DNA from 3 places in the Fictibacillus enclensis genome. Region 2 is predicted to be linked to each of the others. Evidence: riboswitches for the same ligand, from Rfam matches in the RefSeq annotation. Region 2 holds a riboswitch; each other region holds the start of a gene.
What was found. A riboswitch is a leader RNA that binds a small molecule or an ion and turns the genes downstream of it on or off. The one in region 2 is predicted to bind cobalamin.
Positions count from the first base shown of each region.

Region 1: it holds a riboswitch for cobalamin, as region 2 does, so the genes downstream of both, QNH15_RS07590 ((2Fe-2S) ferredoxin domain-containing protein) here and cobT (nicotinate-nucleotide--dimethylbenzimidazole phosphoribosyltransferase) in region 2, are expected to answer to the same signal.
Region 3: it holds a riboswitch for cobalamin, as region 2 does, so the genes downstream of both, QNH15_RS09260 (ribonucleoside-diphosphate reductase subunit alpha) here and cobT (nicotinate-nucleotide--dimethylbenzimidazole phosphoribosyltransferase) in region 2, are expected to answer to the same signal.

Region 1 is NZ_CP126109.1:1,410,999-1,416,641, reverse strand. It holds gene cobJ (precorrin-3B C(17)-methyltransferase) at 1-1,307, opposite strand, end outside; gene QNH15_RS07595 (HoxN/HupN/NixA family nickel/cobalt transporter) at 1,309-2,007, opposite strand; gene QNH15_RS07590 ((2Fe-2S) ferredoxin domain-containing protein) at 2,007-2,396, opposite strand; cobalamin riboswitch at 2,594-2,780, opposite strand; gene QNH15_RS07585 (hypothetical protein) at 2,991-3,476, shown strand; gene map (type I methionyl aminopeptidase) at 3,969-4,715, shown strand; gene QNH15_RS07575 (DUF6584 family protein) at 4,866-5,141, opposite strand; gene ppsA (phosphoenolpyruvate synthase) at 5,388-5,643, shown strand, end outside.
Region 2 is NZ_CP126109.1:867,865-873,507, reverse strand. It holds gene QNH15_RS04735 (IS1182 family transposase) at 1-187, shown strand, start outside; gene bluB (5,6-dimethylbenzimidazole synthase) at 946-1,587, opposite strand; gene cobT (nicotinate-nucleotide--dimethylbenzimidazole phosphoribosyltransferase) at 1,574-2,653, opposite strand; cobalamin riboswitch at 2,750-2,892, opposite strand; gene QNH15_RS04715 (nucleoside recognition domain-containing protein) at 2,970-4,370, opposite strand; gene QNH15_RS04710 (FeoB small GTPase domain-containing protein) at 4,367-5,062, opposite strand; gene QNH15_RS04705 (FeoA family protein) at 5,055-5,306, opposite strand; gene QNH15_RS04700 (5' nucleotidase, NT5C type) at 5,449-5,643, opposite strand, start outside.
Region 3 is NZ_CP126109.1:1,719,906-1,725,548, forward strand. It holds gene QNH15_RS09225 (peptidoglycan D,D-transpeptidase FtsI family protein) at 1-453, shown strand, start outside; gene QNH15_RS09230 (YjcZ family sporulation protein) at 585-677, opposite strand; gene QNH15_RS09235 (YjcZ family sporulation protein) at 914-1,009, shown strand; gene QNH15_RS09240 (copper resistance CopC family protein) at 1,127-1,669, shown strand; gene QNH15_RS09245 (MogA/MoaB family molybdenum cofactor biosynthesis protein) at 1,692-2,210, shown strand; gene QNH15_RS09250 (hypothetical protein) at 2,355-2,528, shown strand; gene QNH15_RS09255 (CBS domain-containing protein) at 2,662-3,075, shown strand; cobalamin riboswitch at 3,135-3,335, shown strand; gene QNH15_RS09260 (ribonucleoside-diphosphate reductase subunit alpha) at 3,467-5,643, shown strand, end outside.

The DNA.
Region 1 (5,643 bases), 540 kb from region 2:
ATTCCGCAGCCATTGAATCCAAGCTTTAGTTCCTTTGGAAGCGCCCGTCCGCCAAGTTCTTCCTGCAGCTGTTCCACGTAAGGAATGGAATCGTACTTTTCTCCGTCACAAAAGTCACACGCCTTGATCTGAAGCACGTCTCCCGCCGGAAGCAGCAGGAAGCCTTCTGCTTTTAGCTTTTCAGTAACGAGGTCGGGCTCGTCCGTCGACAGCTGCACCTTGATCTGATGGTGCGGTGTGTATTCCATCTCTCCATGCTCGCCGACCACTTCGGCTAAAGTAAGGAGTTGTTTCGACGTAAACTTTTTATTTACCAGCCCGGGACTCACTCCAAATTCCAGAATGGATTCAACGCGGGATGGAATGATATCTTCTGCAGGCTCTTCCTCCTGCTTACCGGTCGCCAGAGCTAGCGCTTCATTCGCCAGCTGAAGAGCACTAGCTTGAGCTTCGACCTTTTCACTCACCGGCTCTTCGTCCGGCAGCGCCCATGGTTCATTTTCCTTGCGCAATCGTTCATGCGGGCGTAATCGCTGCTTTTCTGTATTCAGCGTGTATTTTCGCTGATAACCTCTTGGGGTAATGAGTTTGTTTTCGTCATACAAAAAGGTTTGTGAGTTTCCGACGATGACCGTCGTCAGCATGCCAATGTCATGGTCGAGCATATCTCTCAGGTTTGAGATCACCACGCTCTCCCGGTCACGGTACGCACTTTTTACGAGACCGACCGGAGTCTCCGGCGAACGGTGCTGCAGGAGAATTTTTTGAGCTTCAACAATCTGTCTTGTGCGCCTTCCGCTTTTCGGGTTATAAAAGGCGATGACGAAATCCGCTTGTGCCGCGGCTTCGATCCGTTTTTCGATCAGCTTCCATGGCGTAAGGTGGTCGCTCAGACTGATGGTACACGCATCATGCATGACCGGAGCGCCGAGCAAGGAGGCACAGGAATTGATCGCCGAGATCCCCGGAATCACTTCCACTTCCACCCCGGTGGCTTCCTTCCAGCCTTTTTCCACGAGCACCTCGTACACGAGGCCGCTCATCCCATAAACGCCGGCATCCCCGCTTGAGATGACCGCCACCTTTTGCCCATCTTCCGCCATTTTTACAGCGGCTTGAGCCCGGCTGACTTCCTCGGACATCCCGGTACTGATGATTTTCTGGCCGGTGATCAGGCCGCTGATGAGTTCCACATACGTTTTATAGCCGACAATACAGTCACTTTCCTGGATCGCCTGCTTTGCCCGTTCGGTAATGTGGTCATAGCTTCCAGGTCCGAATCCGATAATGAGCAGCTTTCCTTTCATGTCAAAAACCTCCTTTCAACAGTTCGGCCATCATATAGAGCCCGAGCCCTACGCTGTACACGCCGGTCACGGAACCGAGTACGATGTAAAATCCTTTCTTCATGCTCGCTTTCATAAAGCCCCAGGTGAACAAGAATGTTACACAGATGGTGGAAGCTAAAAGTCCGATTACGAACAGGACGAGCTGCATGGTGGCGCCTGTGACACTGCCAAGACCAGCCGCCTGGGTAACGGCTGCGATCTGGGTCGGGCTTTCCACACCGATTCCATGGATAACGCCGATGATAAAGGCGCTGATGATACCAAATTTCGTTAGATCTGAGGTTTCTTTTTTTGAACCGGTCAGTTTTTGTATGTATTCCATGACAATCATTAATCGGCTTTTGTACTCATAGTCTTTCTTCCGCTGAAAGATAGACAGGATGATAATCAAGCCCAGAATAATCAGCGTTACACTGACGGCGAGCTCCAGATAGCTCTGCGCACCTTCTGGCATTTTCGCCCCAACATAGATGGACAAAAGCCCGATCAAAAAGACGATCGCTCCATGGCCGAGGGCATACATAATCCCCAGCGTCAGCTGTCTTTTTCGTCTACGTTCGCTTCCCACCATATCCGCGATCGCAGCGACATGATCACCATCCAATCCGTGGCGCATGCCGATAAAAATCGCCAGCACCGCAAAGGTCATTAATTCCATTACTTCACGGCCTCCTTTTCCTTCACTTTCTCAACGCCGGTTGTCCAGCCGTTTTCTGCCTCCAGACAGAATCCTTCTTCACCGTATTCATAGATCACATGCTGTATCATCTTTTCACCTTTTCCCAAGTGATTAGTGACAAGTTTCCTTGCTGCCTCTTCATCCGGCACGCTGTACCATGTTCCTTCCGGATAGATGATCGCCACACAGGCGTCTTTGCACCGTCCGTTGCAGCGGGTCCGGGTCGTGTGCACCTGCTGGTCAAGCTCCTGCTTTTTAATTTCGTCGCGAATCGCCTGAGTCAATTCCTCTCCGCCTTTTCTCATACAGCTTGATCCGTTGCAGATGAGCACATGGCTCATTGTTCCGTTTAAGTTCCATGTCGTCATAACATCACTTCCTCTACTTTTTTCCACGCAAAAAAGGGCAGCCTCTCATGTCAGCCCCCTTTAAGAAATTCCGTTGATTAAACAACGTAAACGGAAGGTTGATTGACACGCGGCCACCCTGTAACTGCGAATGTAAACCATTTTACGAAATGGATTATATTGCAACATAGAAACGACGTCATCCTCCCTCCGAGAATTGTATGACTCATTTAAAAGCAGGTCTCCTGGCTCGCACATCACCTGAATCTGTCACCTTCCCAGCTCTTGGCCAGTGGCTATATCGACAGTCCATCAATGCTTACAGTAGCGGGGGCTGCACCGGATTTACACCGGTTTCCCTATTATCCCAAGGTTCACTTGAGCACTTTTAAATACCTATTCAGTTAAAAATCGTGTTGAACATAACCTACTATACTTTCAGAAAATGCACAATAGTCATTTTGTTGGAGATCCCTGCTTTTTTGTTTGAAATGTTACTTTTTTAGTTCCATCTGCCCCTGCCATCCCTGACAAAACTCCCATCTATCATTTGATTTCCAAGGATAATCTTGGTAGGCTTAAAGAAACAGACCGGGAAGGAGATGAAGAGCCATATTGAAAAAACTCACACTCTCCCTTGCAACAGGAACCCTGCTCATTTCTTGTTTCATCATGTTACTCTATCATACTGCGAACCACTCCATACATAAGCCTACACCGTATAAAGAACGCGTGTACTTTTCAGAACTGCTGTTAACCAAGCAAATTCAACATACATATAACAAAATCAGCTATCTTTCTTCGGCCCATCAAATCAAAAATATACCCGTTTTCAGGAGCGAATTCAACGACATCGATTTTAGAAGTTTACGTGTGCTTGCCTCTAACGTTCCCGATCCCAAAATCACCAAGGATATCTCCAACATCCAACAGCTGCAGCACCTTGTCAAAAATGATAACCAGCCGAGAGCCGTGGTTTATCTTTACCGGATTCTCAGTGACCTCGCCAACCAGTCATCACTTTACGGATTCAGCTATACATACGAAGGAAAAGAGACCTATAAGATCGATCAATTGCTGCAACGACATAGGGTAAATTAAAAGGACTGCTCAGGCGGTTCTTTTTTACACTCGCTCAGAAAAAATCAAAATTAAGGAGACGATTTCAATGAATTTAGGCACTCCATCAGCACGAGGGAATACAGCTAAAATCTATCTTTATAAAAACAAAATTGTAAAAGTGTGTTTAATGATGTCTTTTCAGACAGGGAGTCCTTTTATGAAGCCCATAAACAAAGATACGCATTATCCTTTGGGCTGAATGTTCCTGAATATTGATGTCACCAAAATAAAAGGAAATAATCCATCATAATGGAATATTGTAGTGGACGGACGCTGGGTGAAATCGTAAACGATTTGTGTAAAGGGATAGCGTCAGGAAATGCGGATTTACAATGCTAAGCACATTTTCAAGACGGATTCCCCACATTCGTGTGTAAGTATCCTTTTTAAGATCCAAAGGGACATAAGTTTCTTTTTCGAGTACACTGGAATTAAATAGTGGGTTATATTAAAAAATGGGAGGTTTGAAACTTGTCCATTGAATCAGAACACGATCTCATCGCTCTGCAGAGGATAGGCCGTATCGTTGCATTAGCCCGTGAAGAGATGCTTTCCTATGTCCGGGCGGGAGTCACAACGGCTGAGCTCGACTGTATCGGTAAAAGGGTGCTGGATGAGCATGGAGCCGTCTCCGCACCAAATATCACCTACGGTTTTCCGGGAACAACCTGTATCTCTGTGAATGAGGTGGCTGCGCATGGCATCCCAGGCCCTCGGGTTCTGAAGGAAGGGGACGTCGTTAATATTGATGTGTCGGCGGGGCTAGGAGGATATTATGCTGACACCGGGGCAACGATAGTGGTAGGAACCGGTTCACCACACAAGGAAAAACTGTGTCAGAGCTCGCTTCGGGCGTTGCATCAGGGACTTCATAAGGCTCGGGCGGGTACCAAGATCAGTGGAATCGGACGGGCGATTCACAATGAAGCCCGCAGGGACGGCTTCACCGTGATCCGCAATTTATCCGGGCATGGCATTGGCCGGGAACTGCATGAAATGCCGGACAGCATTCTGAATTACTATGATTCGCGAGACAGAAGGCTGCTCACGAACGGTTTAGTGGTCGCGGTAGAAACTTTTGTATCGGACGGAGCGGAATTTGTAGAAGAGAGCGCTGACGGTTGGGGGTTGCTGCTGCCGGACGATCATTATGCCGCACAGTTTGAGCACACGATAGTTATTACTAAAGATAAGCCGCTCATTTTAACAACGGTGTAATGGCATCTTGGATCTTAATCATTTGAAAAAACGGCTGCCTTCACTTCAATGGCAGTCGTTTTTTCATGCGCATTCGGATTATGTTTAACAGCGTCAGATGGTGGCCGTTAGCGGATTACCCTTTTCAGTTGGAACTTGTTACGGCCCCTGTTAGAAAATCCAGTCGAAAACAGTGTAAATCCCTATGATCACTAAAGAAATAATTAAAATGATAACTGTGATACAACCAATAGCAAATAACCTATCCTCCCATGTATTTTCAGGTACTAAATCTTCCTCTATTCTTTCTTTAACCTTTTTCTGTGTTGGAGAAATGAATTCATCTAGTTGAAGTTTTTTTAAGGTTTCTTTATCTCCTTTCAGCCCCATACAAAAAAATGCATCTAGCCCTTTTAAAAAAACTAAAGAACCTAATAAAAAGAGCATCTCTCCTCATCAAAGAAATGCTCCTACCCTTATTTTATTCCGTTTTATCAGTGCTTAGATAACCCAATGTCTGTTTGTATGTATGGCTAAATCTCTTCAAATCAACATTTGAATGTTATCTCCCATCTTTATCATACCATATAAAGGAAAATAATATAAGACTGTTAATCGTTTATTTTTTCTATAAAATAATCAGAGCAAGGGTCTAAGAAACCCTAAGAATCGTTAAGGTTAGGAGAGATGTGAATGAGTTCCTATGTGCTCAATTTTCGGGAAATCGAAAAAACCCAGCTTTTGCTCGTTGGAGGAAAAGGGTTAAATTTAGGGGAATTATCGAACATCCAAGAAATACAGGTACCAGAAGGATTTTGTGTGACCACAGAGGCCTTTCAAAAAGCTCTCGAACCAAACGAAGCGTTCCACACGCATTTGCAGCAACTCAAACTGCTTCAAATAAAAGACCGGGAAAAAATCAGTGAGCTCAGTCAAAAGATCCGGCAAA
Region 2 (5,643 bases):
ATCGTTTTTCCGTCCTGCTTTCATTTTAGGGACTTATTGGACAGCCTCTTTTTTAATAGAAGGGACTTTCATACAAGGAAGACTTGATCACCGGCTTAAACGGAAGCCTGTATTTTTCAAGCACCGACTGGACCACTTCCTTCAGCCACTCCGGACTGGTGGGAGACACATACACTTCGTCAATTAACGTGTGTAAATTACAATCCACATAGGCCCCGTCCTTATGATTGAATCTCCGATGATTTGGATCATCGAAGGCAAGCAGCCGGATTTCATTTTCATGGCTGAAAGACCTCCGTTTATAGAATAACGTTTCATAGGGGTTCAGACTGGCCATTTCCGAATTAAAATTAATGTATTGAACCTGCCCGACATATGTCCGAAAACGTTTGTCATTGATGCTGGTAAACAGCTTATCAAGTGTGGAACAGATGGCAATTCCTTCATCCGATTTCAAATACAGGTTCCACATCCCCGCTGATTCCTCTTCGTTCAAATGCCAGCAATTGACCCCGACATAATCATGCATCTGCTTGATATATTCATGGAGCTGTCTTCTTTTCTCGGCTTTTGAGAGATTTTCATCCACCGGCACGGTAAGGTAAGACAGCGGATCATTGAGGATATTATTTACGTCCAGGGCAGAATAACTGCCTTCATGATTGTCCACAAAAAGGGACGGTTTCGGAAAGAACAACGATTTTTGATAAAGCATACCGACAAACTTGGCGAAATCCATATACTTCCATATCTTTGAGCTGCCGGACAATCTTTGGCTGTTCTTTATGTTGTAGGTCGTATTTTGATCAAACTGAGACTGGAATTTAACCAAAGCTTTTTCCGCCCAGTATTCACTCATACGGCAGTCCTTCCTTCATATGTTTTCTGCACATGGTCTATGATTATGCTTGGTGGTTGCCTTTTATAACAGGTTACATTTCCTGCTTATCCTTCCCACCGGTCAGAATAAATCAAGGAATCCAGTTCTTTTCTGTTTTCCCATTTCTCCGTTTCGAGAATGGGTTTCTGCGGATAATCTTCCGTATATCCCAGGGAAAGGAGCGCCACTGGCTCAATGTGGGGTGGAATATGTAAAATATCACGGATATCTGCCTTCTTGTAAAAGCTGACCCAGCCCATGGCCAATCCTTCTGCACAGGATGCCAGCCACATATTCTGGATAGCACAAGCCGTGGACATCCTATCGGTTTCAGGAATTGAATTTCTGCCCAGAACATGAGAGCCGCCCCGCGTCGGATCACAAGTTACACAAATTGTTAAAGGTGCTTCTTTTATTCCTTCTATTTTCAGATTCATAAACATGGATGACCGCGAATCGTCTTCGTAGTGTATGGCCAGGGCTCTTCTTTCCTTGTCGGCGGCCCATGCCATACGATTCTTTACTTCTTCTGAGGTGACCAGAATAAAATTCCATGGCTGCATGAAACCAACAGACGGAGCTTGATGGGCTGCTTGTAATATAGAATAAACGGCTTCATCCGGAACAGGGTCCGGCAAAAAACTCCGGACATCCCTTCGAGCAGCAATGACTTTATAGACAGCTTCTTTTTCATCATTTGTAAACAAGGCGTGTTTCTCCTTCCTGGTTCTTGGCGGATATTTGAGCGGTCTCAAATGTCGCCATTTCGTTGATCATAAGTGAGGCCGACAAAAGAATGGGAAAGGCAACCGCCGCACCGCTCCCTTCACCCAGCCTCATGCCTAAATCCAGAATCGGTTCCTTTTCAAGCAGCTTTATCAACATCGTATGGCCGGGTTCAACCGAGCGATGACCCATGATCATGTAATCAGCAGAACGGCTGCAGATCATCTTTGCGATTAAGGCAGCCGTACTCGCGATAAAGCCATCCACCAAAATCGGAATTCTGCTTGAGGATGCTGCCAGCATGGCTCCGGCCATTCCGGCAATTTCCAGCCCTCCCACTTTGGATAAAATATCAACCGGATCATCCGCATTCGGTTTCCTCAGCTCCAGCGCCTTTTGAATGACCTCTTTTTTGACCTGCAGCTTCTCTTTTTTAATGCCGGTGCCTGTCCCAACCAGTGTTCCGACTTTTTCACCGCTCACCACCGCGACTACGGCACTGCTCGCCGTCGTATTGCCAATCCCCATTTCACCTGGAATAAGACACTTTACTCCACTTTTAATCATTTCGTTTGCCGTCTGATACCCCGCATCAACAGCCTGCTCGGCGTCCTCCCGGGTCATTGCATCTTCCACAAGGAAATTGGCCGTGCCATAACGTACTTTTCGGGAAATCAGGGTCTGGCTGTCAATATCAGCGGCTATTCCAATGTCCACGATGTTCAACTTGGCACCGATTTGTTTGCTGAACACGTTGATTGCAGCTCCGCCATTCAAAAAGTTACGCACCATCTGGCTCGTTACTTCCTGGGGATAGGCTGACACTCCTTCTGAAACGATGCCATGGTCAGCAGCAAAAATCAGAACACCCGGCGGAAATACAATTGGAAAGCGTTCTTTCGTCATAGAGGCAAGACTCACCGCCAAAGCTTCCAATCTTCCAAGACTGCCAACCGGTTTTGTTAATGAATGAATGTAGGTCTGTGCAGCACTTCCCATCTTTTCATCGATTGCCGGAATACGGGCATTTTTCCAATGGTTTTTCATCCTTTTCTCTCCCTTCTATTTCAACAAAAAACCTTGACTGCAGGCGCCAAGGTTTTGATCTAACGTACACTATCCCTTTCTTCCCACCGAAGACACAGAAATCAAGATTTATAAGCAGGTCTCCTGGCTTACCGGTTTAACCGGTTTTACAGTAGCGTGGGCTGCTCCAGAATTACACTGGATTCCCTATTATCTCTCAACCATTTTTGGTCTTGAGCACTCATAAATTTTATGTAATTGTTTTTTATCATAACAATTCTTTAAAGAATTTGATATAGGAAAAACCAGAACCGGTCATACGGTCCTGGTTTTTATATCATCCCAGCATTCTCACACTTTGTGCAATAACGAATGTTACGAAGATGGCGATCATGGTTGGAATGAGAAAAGCCAAAAAGGTCCATTTTATGCTTTTTGTTTCTTTATAAATGTTGACCAGAGTCGTTCCGCATGGAAAATGAAGCAATGAAAACAGCATCGTATTCAATGCTGTGAGCCACGTCCACCCTTGGTCTACGAAAATTTGTTTCAAATCTCCCAGGTTATCAACCTCTGTCAGTGCCCCTGTAGAAAGATATCCCATAATCAAAATGGGAAGGACAATTTCATTTGCTGGCAGCCCGATCAGGAATGCCATCAGAATACAGCCGTCGAGCCCCAGCATCTGTCCAAAAGGATCCAGGAAATTGACGATATGCATAAGAACGCTTGTGTCGCCAACCGTAACATTGGCCAGCACCCAAGTCAGTATACCTGCTGGCGCAGCGACCTTAACAGCCCTTAGAAGTACCGCCCATGAACGCTCAAGTGATGAACGGATGACCGTTTCCCAAAATTTTGGCCTTCTATATGCAGGAAGCTCGAGTGTGTAGTGGGTAGGCACCCCTTTGAGAACCGTCTTTGATAATACCCAGGAGACCAAAAAGGTAACAAGAATCCCAAACAACACAATGCCAACAATTACAGACGTTGTAACAAGGGACTTGGCTCCACCTGTATATCCTGCCGCCATAAAGAGGGAAGCCAGCACAATCAGTGTTCCCCAACGGCCGTTGCATGGTACAAAATTGTTAGTTAGGATGGCAAGCATTCGCTCTCTCGGTGATTCAATAATCCGCGAAGACATCATTGCTGCAGCATTGCAGCCAAACCCCATCGCCATCGTCAGGGACTGCTTGCCGTGTGCGCCCACTTTTTTGAAGATGCGGTCCATATTGAACGCTACTCTCGGTAAATATCCATAGTTTTCAAGCAAAGCGAACGTTGGAAAAAAGATTGCCATCGGCGGCAGCATCACACTTACGACCCAGGTAGTGCCGCGATAGAGACCCAAAACGAGAACACCATATAGCCAATCCGGAGCACTCATCCACTGAAAAAAGGCTGTAATGTAGTTTTCGAGCCATCCGAAAAACCGGGCAATCATGTCAGATGGAACGTTGGCGCCGGCGATTGTAAGATAAAAAACAATGCCTAGCATAACCATCATGATTGGAAAGCCCCAAATGGGAGAGGTGAAAACAGCATCCAGTTTCTCCGTTCGCCGATCACGTTTGGTGTTTGAATGATGAACACCCGCCTCGCAAAGCCGCTTGCTTTCCTGATAAAGGCTGCCCACAATTTTATCACGAAGATCTGGTGATGTAAGCTGCTGTGCCTTTTCATAGAGAGCATTCAAATCTCCTCTTGAACCTGAACTTGCCAGTTCTGTATTCATGCCGATCCCTCCTTTACCTTCAGCCTTGATTTCAACTCATCCAGCAGAGATTCATCCCCATCCAACAAGCGCAAAGCCACCCAGCGGGAAGAGATGCGATCTTCCACCAGATCAGCCACAAGGGGCTCCAATGAAGCGATCTTTGCTTCAATGTCTTTGTCGTATGTCATCCGCGCGGGTTCGCATACAAGTTTGCCCTCTGCCAGGCGTTCGATGGTGTCGAGCAACATGGGAAATCCCGCTTTGTTCCGGGCTGAAATTTTTATGACAGGAACACCAAGACGGCGGGTCAGTAATCGTTCATTGATCGAGATGCCTCTCTTTTCTGCCTCATCCATCAAATTAATGCAAATAATTACATTTTGAGTCATTTCCAGTATTTGCAGAGCAAGATTCAGGTTCCGTTCCAGAGAGGTTGCATCCACCACGACAAGTGTCACATCCGGTTTTTCAAATACAATATAGTTTCTTGCCACTTCCTCATCCCGGGAGTTCGAGAAGATGGAATACGTTCCAGGCAAATCAATCAGCCGGTAGTTTTTCCCCTTATGGCTTAATGTTCCTTCAGCAAGCGAAACGGTTTTTCCAGCCCAGTTCCCCGTATGCTGTTTTAATCCGGTCAATGCATTGAACAATGTACTTTTTCCCGTGTTTGGGTTTCCGGCCAGTGCGATCCGGTACGTTTCAGTCATGATTCATCAACTCCCCTTGAATCTTCGAACTTTCTTCCCTTCTCAGGGCAATGGTAGTCTGGCTGACACGAAAAGCAATGGGATCGCCCAGCGGGCTCTTTCGTACAACCTCCACTACTGCTCCTGGTACAAATCCAAGATCCAGCAGCCGTCTTCTCATCACACCTTCGATATCCATGGAGGTGATTTGTATGAAGTCGCCGTTCTTCCCTTCAAAAAGGGTGATATAGTTAGTCTCATCCACTTCTTTTTCCTCCACTCTTATTTGTTTCCTTCGTGCAACATTTGCTTATATGATATGTATATCCAATGGTTTTGTCAATGTTTCCTGCAAAATAAAAAAAAGCCCTCTGATATACAGGGGCTTTTTGCCACAGTTATTTTTGTTATTTTGAAGAAAGAAACGTCTTCATCTCTTTCCAATGCGAGAGTCGTTCCCCTTGTAAATGCCGGTTGTACGACTGGTCCCTGACCACGACTCTTAAGGAGTCTGATGATAAGGTATCGAGCACGCCTGGTTTATCGTCAAAATAAAAATCTAAGCCAAGCTCTTCAATGATTTTTACTTTTTCATCATCCTT
Region 3 (5,643 bases), 850 kb from region 2:
GTTAAGGAGATTCGTGAGCCTCAAACGGAAAATCATCTGGAAGGTAAGCTCGTCAAACGGTTTGAACCGAACGTCCTGAATGAATTGGATATGGATAAAAGCTATATCGAACGGGTGCAGGAAGGATTCTGGGAGGTTTACCATTCGCCCGGTGGGACTGCGACAACGTACTTTGGTAATAATCCGAAGTACCATAATCCAGCGGGTAAAACAGGTACGGCACAGGTGAAAAAATATGACAGCAACGGGAATTTTATCGCTGATAAGGATAATTTGACGCTCGTCGGCTATGCGCCTTTCGATGATCCGGAAATTGCCTATGCAATCATTGTTCCTGACGCCTCTCCCTATAGCGGTACACAGGCAGTCAATAAGCACATTGGCCAGCGCGCCCTCGAAACCTACTGGGAGCTCAAAGAAAAAACAAAGAACACGGAAGAAAATAACGATTAACAACAAAAAGAAGCACTGGGCAATCGCTCAGTGCTTTAAAAATGGGTTTTGGGTTATTGGAAAAAGATTTGCGTTAATCGTAGTTCATCAATGCACAAGGAAAAGATATGCATCTTTTCCTTGTTCGTTTGTTAGCAGAACGCACATGCACAGCCAATGATGATAAGAAGTACGAACAGTACCACGATCAAGGCGAAACCACTGCCACCTGCAGCGAATCCCATAGTATTTACCTCCTTTTTTTATAAACTCCAACATTTCCCTTACAGTATATGGAGTCTTGTCATTTATGTATGGACAAATGCGGATAAGCATCAAAAAAGGGCGCTAAAAACAGATCAGGAATTCCATGGATTTGTTTTTAAAAAATAGACTCTTGTACCGTTTCACATAGCCTGGCCGCTTCATATGTTATGGATGTAGATCATTAAATAAATATCTCGAAAGAGGAGGTAACAAAATGTCATTTGGACACGGATGTGGAAATGGATTCGCTCTTCTTGTGGTGTTGTTCATTTTGTTAATAATCATAGGTTGTGCATGCTCGTTTTGCTAAGCCCTAATCAGGCATAAGTCCGATAAGACCACTCAGATTACTGGATCTGAGTGGTCTTTTTTTTGGATTTACTGTACAGTATATAAGGTATGACAAGCACACAAAAGGAGAGTTCACATGCAAAAATACATATGGCTGCTGGCAGCAATTTTCTTTTTCTCAACCGCTTCCAGTGTCTCTGCACACACCGGTCTGGAATCCTCTGATCCGAAAGAGGGCGCTGTAGTCCAAGAAAATCTCAATAAGATCACTTTAACGTTTGAAACTAAAATCGAAAATTTAAGCACCATGAAAGTAACTAGAGATGGAAAACCGGTAGATATTAAAACAGCTGTAAACGACAGGGTTTTGACGGGCACTTCACCGGATCCGTTTGAAAACGGAAAATATAACGTGGATTATAAAATCATTGGTGCCGATGGACATGTGATTGAAAAGGGATTTACTTTTACCGTAGATCAACCAGAAGAAAAGAAAGAAGCGAAAAAAGAACCAGAAAAAAACACTGAAAAAGCGCCAGCAACCAAACAAAAGGAAAAATCAGAACAAAAAGCAGAGAAAGCAGAAAGCAAAACCAATTCATCTGCCCCGGTATTTATCGTTATTGTCGTCATCGTCATTGCCATTGCGGTATGGCTGATTAAAAGAAAAAAGAAGTAGAATGGCGGAAAGGAGATATGAAATGAGTGTTGAAGAGCATAAAAAAGAATCATCTTCATCAGTAAGCTGCAAAGTGATTACAGTGAGTGACACAAGGACTGAGGAAACCGATAAAAGCGGCATCTTAATAAAAGATCAACTCGTTCAAAATAGACACAGCGTTTCGCAGTATGCGATTGTAAAAGACGAAGTGGATGAAATTCGGTCCGCTGTTCTTGAAGGCTGCCAGGCAGAAGACGTAGAGGTTATTCTGATCAACGGGGGAACTGGAATTGCCAAACGGGACGTAACCATCGAAACGCTGGAGCCCCTGTTTACGAAGGAAATACCGGGATATGGAGAGTTGTTTCGCATGCTGAGTTATACAGAAGACATTGGTTCTGCGGCAATTATGAGCAGAGCCGTTGCAGGCGTCATTGATTCCACCGCTGTTTTTGCGATGCCTGGATCATCTGGCGCGGTAGCTTTGGCCATGAAGAAACTCATCCTTCCTGAAATCGGACATGTTCGAAGAGAAATCAATAAAGATTTGCCTAAGTAACAGATCATTTCCTTGTTCTGCCTATCTCATGTCATAAAAGGGTACAGCTTCCAATAAATTTAGTTAAGCGTGACAGACGCTGAAACTTTTTATTCGGCAGCTACGTATACTAGATTATGAAAACGCTTTATCGGGAGGTTTCAGATGGGCGGGATATTGCGGAAAGCGATTGAAGAAAGAAAAAAATTTTTGATTCAGATGCTTAAAAAGGCCGGGATCAGCAAGGAGCTGGAATCGCCATTATCCGAACTTGAAGAAGAGTATAAAAGCTGGCTCTATCAACAGGATGCTGTCATAGAACCGGGTAAAAAAGTTTAACACCTTCTTAGTGTGGGAATAAAAATAAAGCATAAGAGTCCTTCTCAGGGCTTTTTTTGTGTGAAAGAAGACCATCCTTTTTGCTATAGTATATAATGAACAGCTGCAATTAAGGGTTAAAGGAGATCACAGCATGAACATCGCTTTTTATCTATTGCCTAAAGATGAGGTAAAATATTTGAATCCTGAATCGACCATTAGGCAGGCTTTGGAAAAGCTTTCGTATCACAAATATACGTCTGTTCCCCTCGTTTCTGAGGAGGGACAATATGTCGGGACTTTGACAGAGGGGGATTTGCTGTGGAAACTGAAAGAGGCTTTTGATCTTGGTTTCCATGATGTAGTGAAAACAAAGTTAAAGGATGTACCGCAGCGGGTGAATAATATTTCGGTTTCCATTAATTCAAATATGGAAGATTTAATCACGCTTGCAACCGACCAAAATTTTATACCTGTAACGGATGATGACGGCCATTTCATCGGCATTATCCGGCGAAGGGATATTATAAAATATTGTGCACGTACCATCTGGGATAACAATAAATAAAGAAAAGGTATTGACAATTACTATATTTAGTGTGAAAGTAGGGTTTAAGGAACTAAATATAGTATTATGAAACAATAGGTGTCTGTTAAAGACTTAATAGGGAATCCGGTGCAATTCCGGAGCTGTCCCCGCAACTGTCATGTGGACGAAACGGAGATCCACTGTGTAAAGGCCGCGCACAAAGCTGTGGCTTTTACATGGGAAGGTCCGGAGTAGGATGAAGCAGTAGCCAGTAGACCTGCCATTTGTTTCACGGTTTTGATTCTTCGGGGAGTGAGAAACAAAAGCGGCACCAATCTGCTTTTTGTTTTTTACATACTACGTGTCGTTTTTGGGCTCATCCAATGGATGGGCCTTTTATTTTTGTTTGAAAAAGAGAGGAGAGCTATAAATGGCTACAGATATTTCAAGAGTCCAGCAGATAATTGGTGAACTCCAGGAGATTTTAGAGGAATTTCCCCAGCTGAGGCACAGAAATGAATACATAGAAAAAGTCTCCTGTTTTGCCCATCAGGAGGAATCCACACAAAAGATGCTGAACATGGGGGTACTTTATGCCCTTGAGAATATTTCCATGGAAGAGCCAGACTGGACCTTTGTAGCAGCAAGAATCCACCTGAAAAAGCTGTACCGGGAGGCAGCAAAGAACAGAAACAATGAATCCGGACAATCTTATGGGGCACTATATGAACTAATTGAGCAGTTGACCGGAATGGGGATTTACGACAGCAGCCTCCTGCGAATGTATTCCAGCGCCGAAATCAACGAGCTTGAGAGCGTAATTAATCCGGATCAGGATCATAAGTTTACCTACATCGGAATTCGGACCCTGGCAGACCGCTATTTGGCTCATTCACATGAAGGCGGCGTGTACGAGCTTCCACAGGAGCGGTTTATGATCGTTGCGATGACACTGCTCTCCAGGGAGCCTGAAGAAAAGCGTCTCGGCCTGGTGAAAGAAGCATACTGGGCGATGTCGAACCTTTACATGACCGTTGCCACACCGACATTGGCGAACGCAGGAAAAAGCTATGGACAGCTGTCCAGCTGCTTCATTGATACGATGGAGGACAGCTTGCGGGGAATCTATGATTCTACAACAGATGCAGCCACTCTTTCCAAAGGGGGCGGGGGGATTGCCGTATATCTCGGTAAAATCAGAAGTCTCGGCTCCGAGATCAAAGGATTCAAAGGAAATTCCTCCGGAATCATTCCATGGGCGAAATTGCTGAACCAGACCGCTGTAAGTGTAGACCAGCTGGGCCAGCGAAAAGGAGCGATCGCCATTTACTATAATGTGTTTGGCAAGGATTTGTTTTCATTCCTTGATGCCAAGCTGAACAATGGGGACGAACGGCAAAGGGTGCATGATCTGTTTCTCGGCCTTTGCATCCCGGATTTGTTTATGGAAAAAACAGAGGCCCGGGACGATTGGTATTTGTTTGATCCTTACATGGTCAAAAAGGTAATGGGCTATGAACTGGATGACTATTATGATGAAGTGCCTGGAGAGGGAAGCTTCCGGCAAAAGTACGAGGAATGTGTTCACGCGGCAGATCAGGGATATTTTGGTGAAAAAGGGTCCGGTGGCTATTATGTTGTGCCGGCAATCGAGATTTTTAAACGCATCATGAGAAGCCAGCTCGAAACAGGAGTGCCTTATATGTTTTACCGGGACACGGTGAATCGTACCAATCCAAATAAGCACAAAGGGATGATCTACTGCAGCAATCTGTGTACCGAAATCGCGCAAAACGGTTCAGCCACAACCGTGGAGGAAGAGATCACCGAGGATGGAAAGATTATCATCACCAAACGGCCCGGCGACTATGTAACTTGTAATTTAAGTTCCATTTCTCTTGCCAGGGCAGTAAAGGCGGATGTCCTTGAACGCCTTATTCCGATTCAAGTCCGGATGCTGGATAATGTGATTGATCTGAACGAAAACCGCATTGAAGTCAAGCAGGCCGTGCTCACTAACCAAAAGTACCGGGCGATCGGACTCGGCACGTTTGGCCTTCATCATCTTCTGGCTCTTGAAGGTATCCGCTGGGAATCGGAAGAAGCGGTTCAATATAATGATGAATTGTATGAAAAAGTCAATTACCTGACCATCAAAGCCAGCAATGAATTGGCAAAAGAAAAAGGCTCCTACCCGGCTTTTGAAGAGTCTGACTGGGAGACCGGGATTTATTTTGAGCAAAGAGGCTACCAGTCTGAAAAATGGCTGAAGCTCAAGGAAGAGGTTCAGGCTTCGGGTATCCGAAACGCCTGGCTGCTGGCGGTTGCACCGAATGCGACAACAAGCCTGATCGCGAATTCAACTGCTTCTGTGGATCCCATTTTCAAAAAAGAGTACTCAGAAGAGAAAAAGGATTTTAAAATTCCGGTTACCGCTCCCGACCTGACACCCCTGACGAACTGGTATTATAAATCGGCGTATGAAGTGGATCAGCATTTCAGCATTAAACAAAATGCGGCAAGGCAAAAGCATGTGGACCAATCGATTTCCTTTAACTTTTATGTGAAGAGTACGATCAAGGCAAAAGAGCTGCTGGATCTTCATAT